DNA from 2 places in the Thalassotalea hakodatensis genome. Region 2 is predicted to be linked to the other one. Evidence: predicted binding sites of a transcription regulator. Region 2 holds the regulator's gene; the other holds the start of a gene.

Region 1 (5,644 bases), 260 kb from region 2:
TGACTGTATTTAAGGTCAACATTTCGCGGTTGACCCTGTAAAATAAAATTATCTATTATGTCTATACAAGCCACCTTTAAGTAGAATTGGCCCCCAGTCACTTGACTCAACAACTAACAGACCCTAAATATCGATTTAACTCAAGTAATTAACTAACTTGATATTGGCCTACTCATTAAAAAACCAAATTAAAGCTAAACGCAAAAATAAGAAAATACCGTACTTATCGTTTTTTTATAGTACTGATAGTGTCAAATCATCATAATAAATACACTTTTGGCATTATTATAAGCTTTAATAAAAACTGACTGTAAGTTGAACGATAGGGCTAGAAGGCCCAGTGTTATCCAGTTAAGCTATGAGGACGAAACCTCGGTTAATTTAAACGTTATTCTTAGTATTGATCAATAGCTAAACAGTATTGGTTCTACTTGCACAGCGATTCATATCTTTAATAGCGCACAACGACATCATTTATTTGAATGCTGTCGATTAAAGCGCCATCAGTGGTTTGAGCAACAGCATTTGATTGCGATACTTGAATCACTTTTACGTTAAACGGACTCACATTAAACCCTGCATATGAGTGGCCACTGTCTGTTATAAAATTTTTGAGGTGTAACAATGAAAATTCATCACCAATTTGCACACCATGCTGTTTTCCTAGATTAAATCGAACTTGATTAGCGTTCACTTGTACAATTTTACCGCGAGTAGGTTGACACATCATGTTGTCATCGATATCAGTACTTACTTGGTTTAGCGCTTGATCGATGATTTGACCGTAACGACTTTGCCAGAAAACATGTGAGTGAGGGTCTACCTGTTCGCGTTTATTGAATGTCCATGGTGCTGCGTTTCGGTAGGTTTTTTCAAATAATCGTTCACCATTAGCACCATTATAAATATGCACGGTTAATTGAAAAAAGCGTTCAAATATATCTTCTTGCCAAAATGCCCAAGAGTTTTCAGCTTGTGTGGCGAATGAGACATCTTCAATTTCTGAATACATAACGTATTGGCTGTCGGTGATATTGGCTAATGACATTGACACCGCTTTAATTTTATCTAGCTGTAAACTATTGTTATATCTTGAAAAGGCACTACTTGATTTCACAGATAATTGCGGTGAAAGGTAGGTGCCATTTTGTTTTATCTGATCAGATAAGCGTTTCATTATCGCTGAATCAAGGGAGTAAATGCCGCCAATATTGGCCTGTTCTCTATGCACTAAATGGCTTTTAGTGATCAGCATAGACTTACGATAATCAGCGGAAAAACATTGCCGCGTTTGCGGAATGATATCTGCTCTTATGGTCACTGTGATGGTTTTATCTTCATGAGTTTCATCTATAATTTCAAAAGCATTAATATTGCCAGTAGCGCGAATATTGATTTCATTCTGAGTTAGCAGACCGTTGACCACTTGTTGAACACTTGAAACAGAAGCACCTGCAACGAGTAGAGCTTTTTTAAGTGCATTTTCAATGGCTTTTGTTCGTGCTTCTATAGAGTCACCTTGGATCACATATGCATGCCCCTGTGATTCATACCACTGGGCGTGTATAGGGCTTACTAATAGACATAAAAATAAAATTACAAAGCTTAGTCGTTGCATTGCTCACCTGATTTATCTTGGCTTTGATCCTGCATTTGATTTTTATAGTTTAGTTAACGTTTTGCATCTGGTGTATTCATTCGCACGATACGAAAGCATAAACTATGTGTCAAAGGCTCGACTCATATATGGTTAATGAGTGTGATGCATATTCTATGCCTATAGTTTTTTCGATACATGGCGTTGATGAGTTGGCGTAATTTTTGCTTTGTGAATAACTATAAAATTTAGTTGTATTTGAGGGGAGCTCAATGAAAACTTGGTTAATGCTTATGTTATTGTCTGGATTAGTATCGTGTAGTGCGATGCATTCAAAAAGTAATAACAATTCAGATGACGACTTTTATCAAGCCGCTCATAAAAATAAAGGCGAAATTGATGCTTACCAACTACCAAAGCATGCGATAAATGATGTGGTGAAAGGCTTAGCGTTTCAGATGCTACAGAGTAGTACTTTTGTCACACCTAAAACACCGGTGGCGGTTGCGTCGTTTGTTCACTTAGCTGATTTAGAGTCAACGAACTGGCTTGGTAATCAACTCTCAGAAAGTTTTGTTCATGAATTGCAGCGGCATGGCTTAATTGTCGTTGACTTTAAAACGACTGGACACATACGTGTTACAAAAGAAGGCGACTATATATTTAGTCGTGACTGGAAAGAACTTCCAGAGCGTCAGATAATTGACTACGTAGTTACGGGCACGATGATGGAACAGAATGGCGGTGTTATGGTCAATGCTCGTATGATTGGCATGCAATCACGGGTAGTTGTTGCTACTGCGCAGTCATTTATTCCAGAATGGGTTATTGGTGATGAATTACAGCGCAGGGAAAACGTGCGGATAAAAGATGGCATGATCCTACGTGATTCTCAGGCAATGCTTGAAGAAAAAAGAGCTGTTAAAATTCAACAGTAAGGTACGTTTATGAAAACTTGTTCTTTATCTAAAATTTGCTGTGTGGTTGCTTCATTGGCATTACTTGGTTGTAGTTCTGTCTATGATAAACATGTGCAATGGCAAGCTGTAAAACCAGAAGCATTCCCTCTCCTTACTGCTGTAGGTCAAGCACCAATTAGTTTACAGAAATCGTCCAACGACACACAAAAAATGTTGATGGCAATTCATGCCTCTAAAATAGCCGCCTACGCCGAACTTGCTGAGCAAGTCTATGGACAACAGCTTTCTAGTGATTTAACAATGCGTAATTTAATTGTTGAAGACCAACGATTAAAAGCATCTGTGCAAGGTATTATCCGTGGTGCTAAAGTCATTAAAAGTTACCCTGTTGGTGATACCTATACCACGGAGTTACATCTTGATTTTAAAGATGTTTGGGAAATTTATTTAGCGAATAATAGACAGAAAGAAATTAAACACGTTAAATACTATTAATTGTCTTTACGTTAATTGTTGTAACAAAAATGGCCTTACAAACGTAAGGCCATTTTTTTCAATTATTTATTTTTGATGTGATGTTAAGCTTTTATACCTAAGCTGCTAAGCCCACCAGAAGTTTTACCTTTGCTATCATAGGTCACGGAAGATTTATCATTCTGTTGTAATAGAGTGGTTTTTAAACGTTCAACGGCCATTTGCGATTGTTGGATGATATGACCGTTTACTTGGTTTTTTTCTTTACAACGTAGTAACGCTTGCTCTATTGCTTTTAGTACTTCATCTAACTCGCCATTAGCTTTTTGTTCACTAAATGCCAAACTTTGTGAAAATTGTTGATCTAACGTTTGAATATCGAGCAACAACGTATTTTTTTGTTCGGTCACTTTAGCAAGCGCATCAGGTGAGTTTTTTTGTAACGTAAGCCGCTCTTCGTCAATAATAGTCTCAAGTTGCTGTAATTGAGCAAACTGCTTATCTAATAATTGACGGTAATTGATATTGTCAGCCACTTACTTTCCTTAAATAGTTTTAAACTGATTCAGCTAAATCAAACTCGAAACTCGCAATACTCGCGGCTAATTTTTCTGGATTAATTTTATAATCACCAGAAGTAATCGCTTTTTTTAGCTCTTCAACTTTTTTCTGATCTACAATCGGAGAGTCTTCAATCTTTTTCTGTAAATCCCCAAGTTGCTTAGCTTGCGGTGTAATTGAAAAAGAGTCTTTACTTGCGACTTTAGCTTGTTCAGTATTCGTTGCGTTTTGCGCGTTCTGTTGTTTAAGTTGAGTTTGCTGGTCAACTTTTTGTTTTACTTGCCCAGTGTTTGACAAGTTATTGATATTTATAGCCATAATAAAACCTTATCGGCAATTAATTGCGGTGTATATTTACTTATCGGCAAATGATTCAATTTCTTTAACCTTTTTATTATAGATTAATCACTACTTGGTTGATAGCTTTAACTTCCGCTGTAACAACTCTACCGGACTGATTATTACGCACTCTAATTTGCTGGCCTCTTACACCGTTAGAAAGCGCTGTTCCTTTTGTTTTGATGGTTAGGTTATCTGTAATTGCACTGATAACGACACTTTCACCTTTGCAGACAATACAAAACATGCGTTTACTAATCACGCTTCCGCTCGTTAAGCTGCGTTTACTCCTTGCGCCATAAGCTAATGTTGGGTCACGAATAACTTCACCACGTGTTTGGTGGATAGGTCGCCATTCTATGGCAATATTACCTTCGTCGAGCACCGTACCTTTTGCTATTTTGATTGTTGACACTAAAACAGGCACTTCTTCTGTCACGCGAACTGGCAGAAAAATGTTCCATGGTGTTGAGCTTTCGCAATATATTTTTACATTGACGTTTCTCGTTGAGTAATTTTCAGGTATATTCGCCTGTAATGGAACCGCGCAGGGATTTATTTGAATTCTTGGGTCAATATCAGCGGGCGTGATCACCCGTTTACTTCCTTGTGAAGCTGGTAAGTTTTGTGCCACGTAATTTTTTGCAAATAATTTAATATCTTCGCGTGTGTATTCTTCTGCACTTATTGGGCTAGACAATAAAGTGTTTAATACAGAAAAAGTGATAAATATCTTTAATTTGCTCATAAATTTTGTAATCTAAATACTAGGGAATTTGAAATACTCGTCTATGCTTATTGTAGAGAGCATCGCTGTCGTTATTTTGTGTCAATAATTAGGCACTAAATGTAATTGCTAAGTATACTATCAAGAATTATGCCTTTTAGCCGTTAAAGGTTGCAGGAAAAATTATCAGAGGTTTTTTATGGCAGGAATTTTAGACTCGGTTAACCAACGCACACAGTTGGTAGGACAAAACAGGCTTGAGTTACTACTTTTTAAATTAGTTGGGCGTCAGCGGTTTGGCATCAATGTGTTTAAAGTACGGGAAGTCATGCCTTGCCCTAAATTAACATTACTGCCTAAACAAGATAAATTTGTTAAAGGTGTTGCTCATATTCGTGGACAAACGATTTCTGTGATTGATTTAAGTAAAGCGACTGGCGGGCCTGAAATTATTCCGGATGAAAATGCTTTTGTCATCATTGCTGAATATAACCGTAGTGTACAGGGCTTCTTGGTTGGAGGTGTTGAACGTATTATAAATATTCGTTGGCAAGATATCATGCCACCGCCAGAAGGCGCAGGTAAATCAAGTTACTTAACTGCAGTAACTGAAATTGACAATGAAATGGTGTCGATTTTAGACGTTGAAAAAATTCTTAACGAAATTAACCCAATATCAACAGAGCTTAGTGAAAGTATTATTGATGAGAGTGTTGGGGTTAGCATGGGTGATCGGGTTATTATGATTGCTGATGATTCAACGGTTGCCAGAAACCAAGTCAAAAGAGCGTTAGAACCATTAGGGTTGAAAATGTTATTGGCGAAAAACGGTCAAGATGCTTTAGACCAACTTATGGCACTAGCCGAAGATTGCACATCCATTGATGAAAAAGTGGCATTGTTGATTTCTGATATTGAAATGCCAGAAATGGATGGTTATACATTAACAGCGGAAATAAAAAGCAACGAGCAACTGAGGAAAATGCCTGTAATTTTGCACACATCGTTAAGTGGTGTGTTTAATAA
Region 2 (5,644 bases):
CCTCTAACTCAATCATTACCGTTGCTTTAAATTGTTGAGTTAATTGCGCTAACTTAGTGGCAGGTCGAGCGTGTATCCCTAATTTGTTGCTGATTATGATTGAGCGAGAAAAGTGAGCCATATGTTTAACCTTATCCCTTAAGTTGACGTGCTGTTAGTGTAAAGGTAATTTATTCAAAGCTGCTACGTTTTTACCGTTGTATTCATTCAATTACTTACTACGTTATTATGATGAAAAATACTTGCCAGACAAAGGTCTATTATGTGCTGGGTAATTTAAGATCGCGGTGACGAGCTTGTACATCTTTACGCTCTTTCTTTAAGTTAGATGCTAACAATTCGGCAATATATACAGAGCGATGCTTACCACCAGTGCAGCCAATAGCGATAGTAATATAACTACGATTATTCCGTTCTAAATGCGGTAACCAAGTCATCATAAAGCTGTTTATCTGCCAGATAAACTTGGTCACAATTGGTTGGCTGGCGAGAAAGTCTTTTACTGGTTGCTCTAACCCAGTAAACGGCTTTAATTCTTTTTCCCAAAAAGGGTTGGGTAAAAAGCGCGCGTCAAAGACAAAATCTGCATCTTTTGGTAGCCCGTGTTTAAAACCAAATGATTCAAACACTACTACCATGGAACCACTTTTTTTGCCCAATACTCGCTCGCGTATCAAGTCTGCAAGTTGATGTGGTGTTAACTGACTAGTATTTATATATAAATTGGCGCGAGCAGCAATGGGTTCAAGTAATTTCTTTTCTAAAGTCATCGCTTGGTCGAGTGCGATGTTCTGGCGAATGAGCGGATGCAAACGACGTGTTTCGCTAAACCGTCTAATAAGATCGCCGTCATCAGCGTCTAAATACACAATAGAAAGCTCTACTGCACTAGGTAAATAATCGAGTATTTCTGGTACATCTGTTGGTTCAGCAGGTAAGTTCCTAACGTCTAGGCTTACAGCAACTGTTTCGTAGTCATTAATAACCGTATGGGTCAATGCCGGTAATAAATTTACAGGAATATTATCTACACAATAATAACCTAAATCTTCTAACACGCGCAAAGCGACTGTTTTACCTGAGCCGGAGCGGCCACTTACTATCGTAAGTTTCATTGATGAAATCCTAGGTTATTGGGCAGTAGATTTTAGTAATTGAAATAATTCGTGGTTGTTGTCGCATTTGCGTACTTGCTTACACACGCTTTTATCGCTGAATACTTTGGCAATACTTTGTAGCGTTGATAAATGTTGTTGGCACTTAGCTTCCGGTACAAATAAGGCGATAAAAATATCTACAGGCCGATTATCAATGGCGTCAAATTCTATCGGGGTTTCTGCTGTAGCGATAACAATCATGACTTTATCTGTTGATGTTAGCCGACCGTGTGGAATAGCAATACCATTACCGATACCGGTAGAGCCCATTTTCTCTCTTAACATTAAGCTTTCAAGTAAATTATAAGTGGTGACTTGATCGTTGGTATCAGCAGCTTTACTGCATAAAAGTTCAAGAATACGTTTTTTGCTGGTAGCTTGGACTGCACACAGTGTGCAGTCCTCTTTGATGATATCGATAAAATTCATAGTGGATTTTGTGATCAACAAACTAATGTTGATTAATTTTTCCCTTGTATTTGAGGATCTGTTTATCGAGCTTATTGACGAGTGAATCTATTGATGTGTACATATCATTATTTTCCGCTTTAGCATGCACTTCAGTGCCACTTAGGTGTACGGTTGCTTCAGCAATTTGACTCAGTTTCTCAACCGTTAACACAACATAAACATTGTTAATGTGATCGAAGTGCCGCTCTAGCTTTGCAAACTTTTTATTGACGCTATCGCGCATAGGTTCAGTAATTTCAACATGATGTCCGGCAAGGTTAATTTGCATAAGCGTTATCCTTTTACTAGAGAGTTAAAGTAAACTTTTACGTTGGTTAGACGGTGGAATATTTAACGATTCTCGATATTTAGCAATCGTCCGTCTAGCAACATTGATACCCTGTTCAGCCAATAGTTCTGCCATTTTGCTATCACTCAGTGGCTTAGCAGGCACTTCTGCAGCAACGAGCTTTTTAATTAAAGCGCGAATCGCTGTTGAAGAACATTCTCCGCCATTTTCTGTACTTACATGACTAGAGAAAAAATATTTAAGTTCAAAAATACCACGCGGTGTATGCATGTATTTTTGCGTGGTCACTCGTGAAATGGTCGATTCATGCATGTCTACAGCTTCAGCAATGTCGTTTAACACCATTGGACGCATGGCTTCTGGGCCGTGTTCAAAGAATCCTTGTTGACGTTGCACAATACAGTTAGACACTTTTAATAAGGTGTCGTTTCGACTTTCTAAACTTTTGATAAACCATTTAGCTTCTTGTAAGTTTGATCGAATAAACTGACTGTCATTCGTGTTTTTCATCGAGCGAGCCATTGAAGCGTATTGTTGATTTACTGAAAGCCTTGGTGCAGTATCTGGGTTTAATTCTACGATCCAACGACCATTTTTCTTTTCGACTGATACATCAGGTACCACATATTGATCTTCACCTTGGATCACAGAATCACCAGGGCGAGGATCTAAAGATTGAATTAAGCGGATCACTTCACGTAATTGATCTTCTTTGAGTTTTGCTTTCCGCATGATTTGTCGATAATCACGGTTACCGAGTAAATCAATGTACTCATTGATCACGAGTTTACTTTCATTTAACCATGGTGTGTCTTTATCAAATTGGTTCAGTTGAATAGTTAAGCATTCAGCAATTGATCGAGCACCTACGCCTACGGGGTCAAAAACATTAATTCGCTTTAATACTGCTTCGACTTCATCAAGTTCAACGTCTTCAACACCAACTGATTCTAAAATTTCTTCTGTGGTGACGCGTAAATAGCCAGCATCGTCAATGGCGTCGATGATTGCCATGGCTATAGCTTCGTCTGTTTCACTGAACGGGGTTAGCTTCATTTGCCAGCGTAGGTGATCTTGGATGGAATCGGTGGTTTCGCCTTGGTAAACGTAATCGTCAGAGATAGGTGCTGCGCCGGTATTTGATACGCCAGCACTGTAACTTTCATCCCATGTTGTATCGATATTCAGTTCTTCAGGGATATCTGATTTATCCATTGCTTCGGTGGTACTAATTTCGTCTACCGTTGGGGTAGAGTCTTCTGAACCATCGTTATTGTTTGGTTTCTCGTCATTAGTGTTTGCGGAAAAAGCTTCTTCTAAACGATCAGGTTGGTTGTCTTCTACAGACGATGATGATTCGTCAACCTCAAGCAAAGGGTTGCTTTCTAGTGCTTCTTGAATTTCTTGTTGTAAATCCAACGTGGACAACTGCAATAACTTGATCGCCTGCTGGAGTTGCGGCGTCATTGTGAGTTGTTGTCCGATACGTAGTTGCAGACTTGGGCGCATTAATTACTTCTTATCCTTTCAAGTAAATCTTATATTTTTGCTAAAGCATATTATAACTATAACGTGAATTGTTCACCAAGATATACATCTCTGACTTGTTGATTCGCTAGGATTTGATCTGCATCACCTTGGGCAATGAGTTCGCCATGGCTTACAATGTAAGCATGTTCACACACATCAAGTGTTTCTCTAACGTTATGATCGGTTATTAATATGCCGATGCCTTTATTTTTTAAGTGTAGAATAATTTTTTTTATATCACCTACAGAAATTGGATCAACACCCGCAAAAGGCTCATCTAACAGAATAAACTTAGGGTCAGCTGCTAGTGCTCTGGCAATTTCTACTCGACGACGTTCACCACCAGATAAACTCATACCTAAATTTTCGGTAATATGTCCAATGTTAAATTCTTCTACTAAATGTTCTAGTTTTTCTTCTCGTTCTATTTCTGTTAGTTCTTTTCTCGTTTGTAAAATCGCCATAATATTTTCATATACAGTCAATTTTCGAAAAATAGACGCTTCTTGTGGAAGATAGCCAATACCTCTGCGTGCTCGTTCGTGCATTGGTAGCAAAGTGATATCTTCGTCATTTAACGTAATGCTGCCGTTATCTTGGGTAACCAAGCCTACTATCATATAAAATGAGGTGGTTTTTCCTGCACCATTTGGCCCTAACAAACCAACGATTTGGCCAGCATTTACTTCTAAGCCAACATTTTTAACTACCATACGCCCTTTATAGGATTTAGCCAAGTGAGTAGCATTTAATTTCGCATTGTTCATGGATTTTTTTCTTCTAATTGCTTTGGCTGTAATACGGTTTTAACGCGTTGATCATTCTCGCTTTTAGCAAGTACTTGTTCAGTTAAGAAATTATAGGTAATCACACTACCGTTTACTTTACTGCCTTCTTGACGTAATTCGGCATTACCGGAAATGGTCACTGTGTTTTTGGCTGGCTCATATTTTATTTCATCAGCTTGTAGGTAAATGTGTGTTCCATCTTCTAGCGTTTGTTTAAACGTGGCGGGTTTACCTTGGGCAATATAAGTTTTTGTATCCGTTTCTGTTGCCGTAATAACTTGAACAAGATCAGCGTTGATCACTAATGAACCTTGCTTAATTACAACATTGTCAATATAACTGAAAATTTTATTTTTAAGATCAGCAGCTTGTCGAGAAGCATCAATGCTAATTTCTTGCTGTAAGTCAATTTTGGCAGCGTTAACATTGAACACAGTGCTAACACTCATGCTTAATAATAAAAGACTAATGTGCAGACGGTTGATAAATAGTTTGTTCATGTTGTGTGAGTGTTACCTGTTTCGTGTTTAAGTCTATTATTAACCCTGTGCCTTGCATAGCAAAATCAACACCTTTTATTTCTATGCGATTTTCTGAGCTAATAATATTGGTATTTAAATCGAGTTCTAAATACTTTCCATGAATTTCTCTAATTAAACTTTTTTCATCCGTTGAAATTAATAATACGTTGTTTTCGAGTTTGACTCGATTGCTATTGTAAAGTGTGCCTTCATTAGCGCTTATTTTCCAAGGAACATCACTATCTTTTGGGTATAAGGTATATTTAGGGTACTCAAAGTATGTGACTGCTAATTCGTTGTAATGTTCCATTCGCCTTGCATCAATGCGATAGGTTAAGCTTCCTAGTAACGAAAAAGCCTCACTTTTAAGTGATTCGGCGATAAAGTCAGGCGTGATGTTATTCTCAACCACTTCAATGTCTTCTTTTTTCGTGTGATGCCATTCAAGCACACTGTATGCCGCAATAGCAAAAGCAAAAAATAAAAACGATAATACCTGAGTTCGGCTCATATACTTGCGCCTGTGGCATTGTGTAATGTGTTTTGACTTTGCATGAATAAGTCACAGGTTTCCCTAACTGCACCAAAGCCACCACGAGTAAACGTAGTATAGTCAGCGATAGACAGAATGCTTGGGTGCGCGTCACTCACCGCAATGCTTAAACCAACATGTTGCATACATTCATAGTCAGGCATATCATCACCTATATAGGCAACTTGTTTTGGCGTTAAGCTAAGATCTGCGATCATAGCCTTTAACGTTGGAAGTTTATTTTCTTGGCCTTGCACAATATGTTTGACCGTTAATGCTGTCATGCGGGTTTGAACAATATTTGATTGCCTCCCTGTGATCACGGCAACGTCAACCCCGCTGGCGCTAAGTGCTTT

What was found. The regulator sigma-54, encoded in region 2, starts transcription at its own class of promoters, with help from an activator protein. The targets are predictions, from matches to a motif close to GTTGGCACGNNNNTNGNNT.
Region 1: QUE72_RS03895 (FlgO family outer membrane protein) is a predicted target of sigma-54. The motif match lies at 1,809-1,827, and genes of this name have one in related genera.

The regions. Positions count from the first base shown of each region.
Region 1 is NZ_AP027365.1:912,207-917,850, forward strand. It holds gene QUE72_RS03890 (flagella assembly protein FlgT) at 452-1,618, opposite strand; gene QUE72_RS03895 (FlgO family outer membrane protein) at 1,870-2,535, shown strand; gene QUE72_RS03900 (LPP20 family lipoprotein) at 2,545-3,012, shown strand; gene QUE72_RS03905 (flagella synthesis protein FlgN) at 3,096-3,527, opposite strand; gene flgM (flagellar biosynthesis anti-sigma factor FlgM) at 3,547-3,870, opposite strand; gene flgA (flagellar basal body P-ring formation chaperone FlgA) at 3,947-4,639, opposite strand; gene QUE72_RS03920 (chemotaxis protein) at 4,818-5,644, shown strand, end outside.
Region 2 is NZ_AP027365.1:651,819-657,462, forward strand. It holds gene QUE72_RS02765 (HPr family phosphocarrier protein) at 1-121, opposite strand, end outside; gene rapZ (RNase adapter RapZ) at 261-1,115, opposite strand; gene ptsN (PTS IIA-like nitrogen regulatory protein PtsN) at 1,131-1,586, opposite strand; gene hpf (ribosome hibernation promoting factor) at 1,609-1,896, opposite strand; gene QUE72_RS02785 (RNA polymerase factor sigma-54) at 1,921-3,426, opposite strand; gene lptB (LPS export ABC transporter ATP-binding protein) at 3,483-4,214, opposite strand; gene lptA (lipopolysaccharide transport periplasmic protein LptA) at 4,211-4,735, opposite strand; gene lptC (LPS export ABC transporter periplasmic protein LptC) at 4,701-5,267, opposite strand; gene kdsC (3-deoxy-manno-octulosonate-8-phosphatase KdsC) at 5,264-5,644, opposite strand, start outside.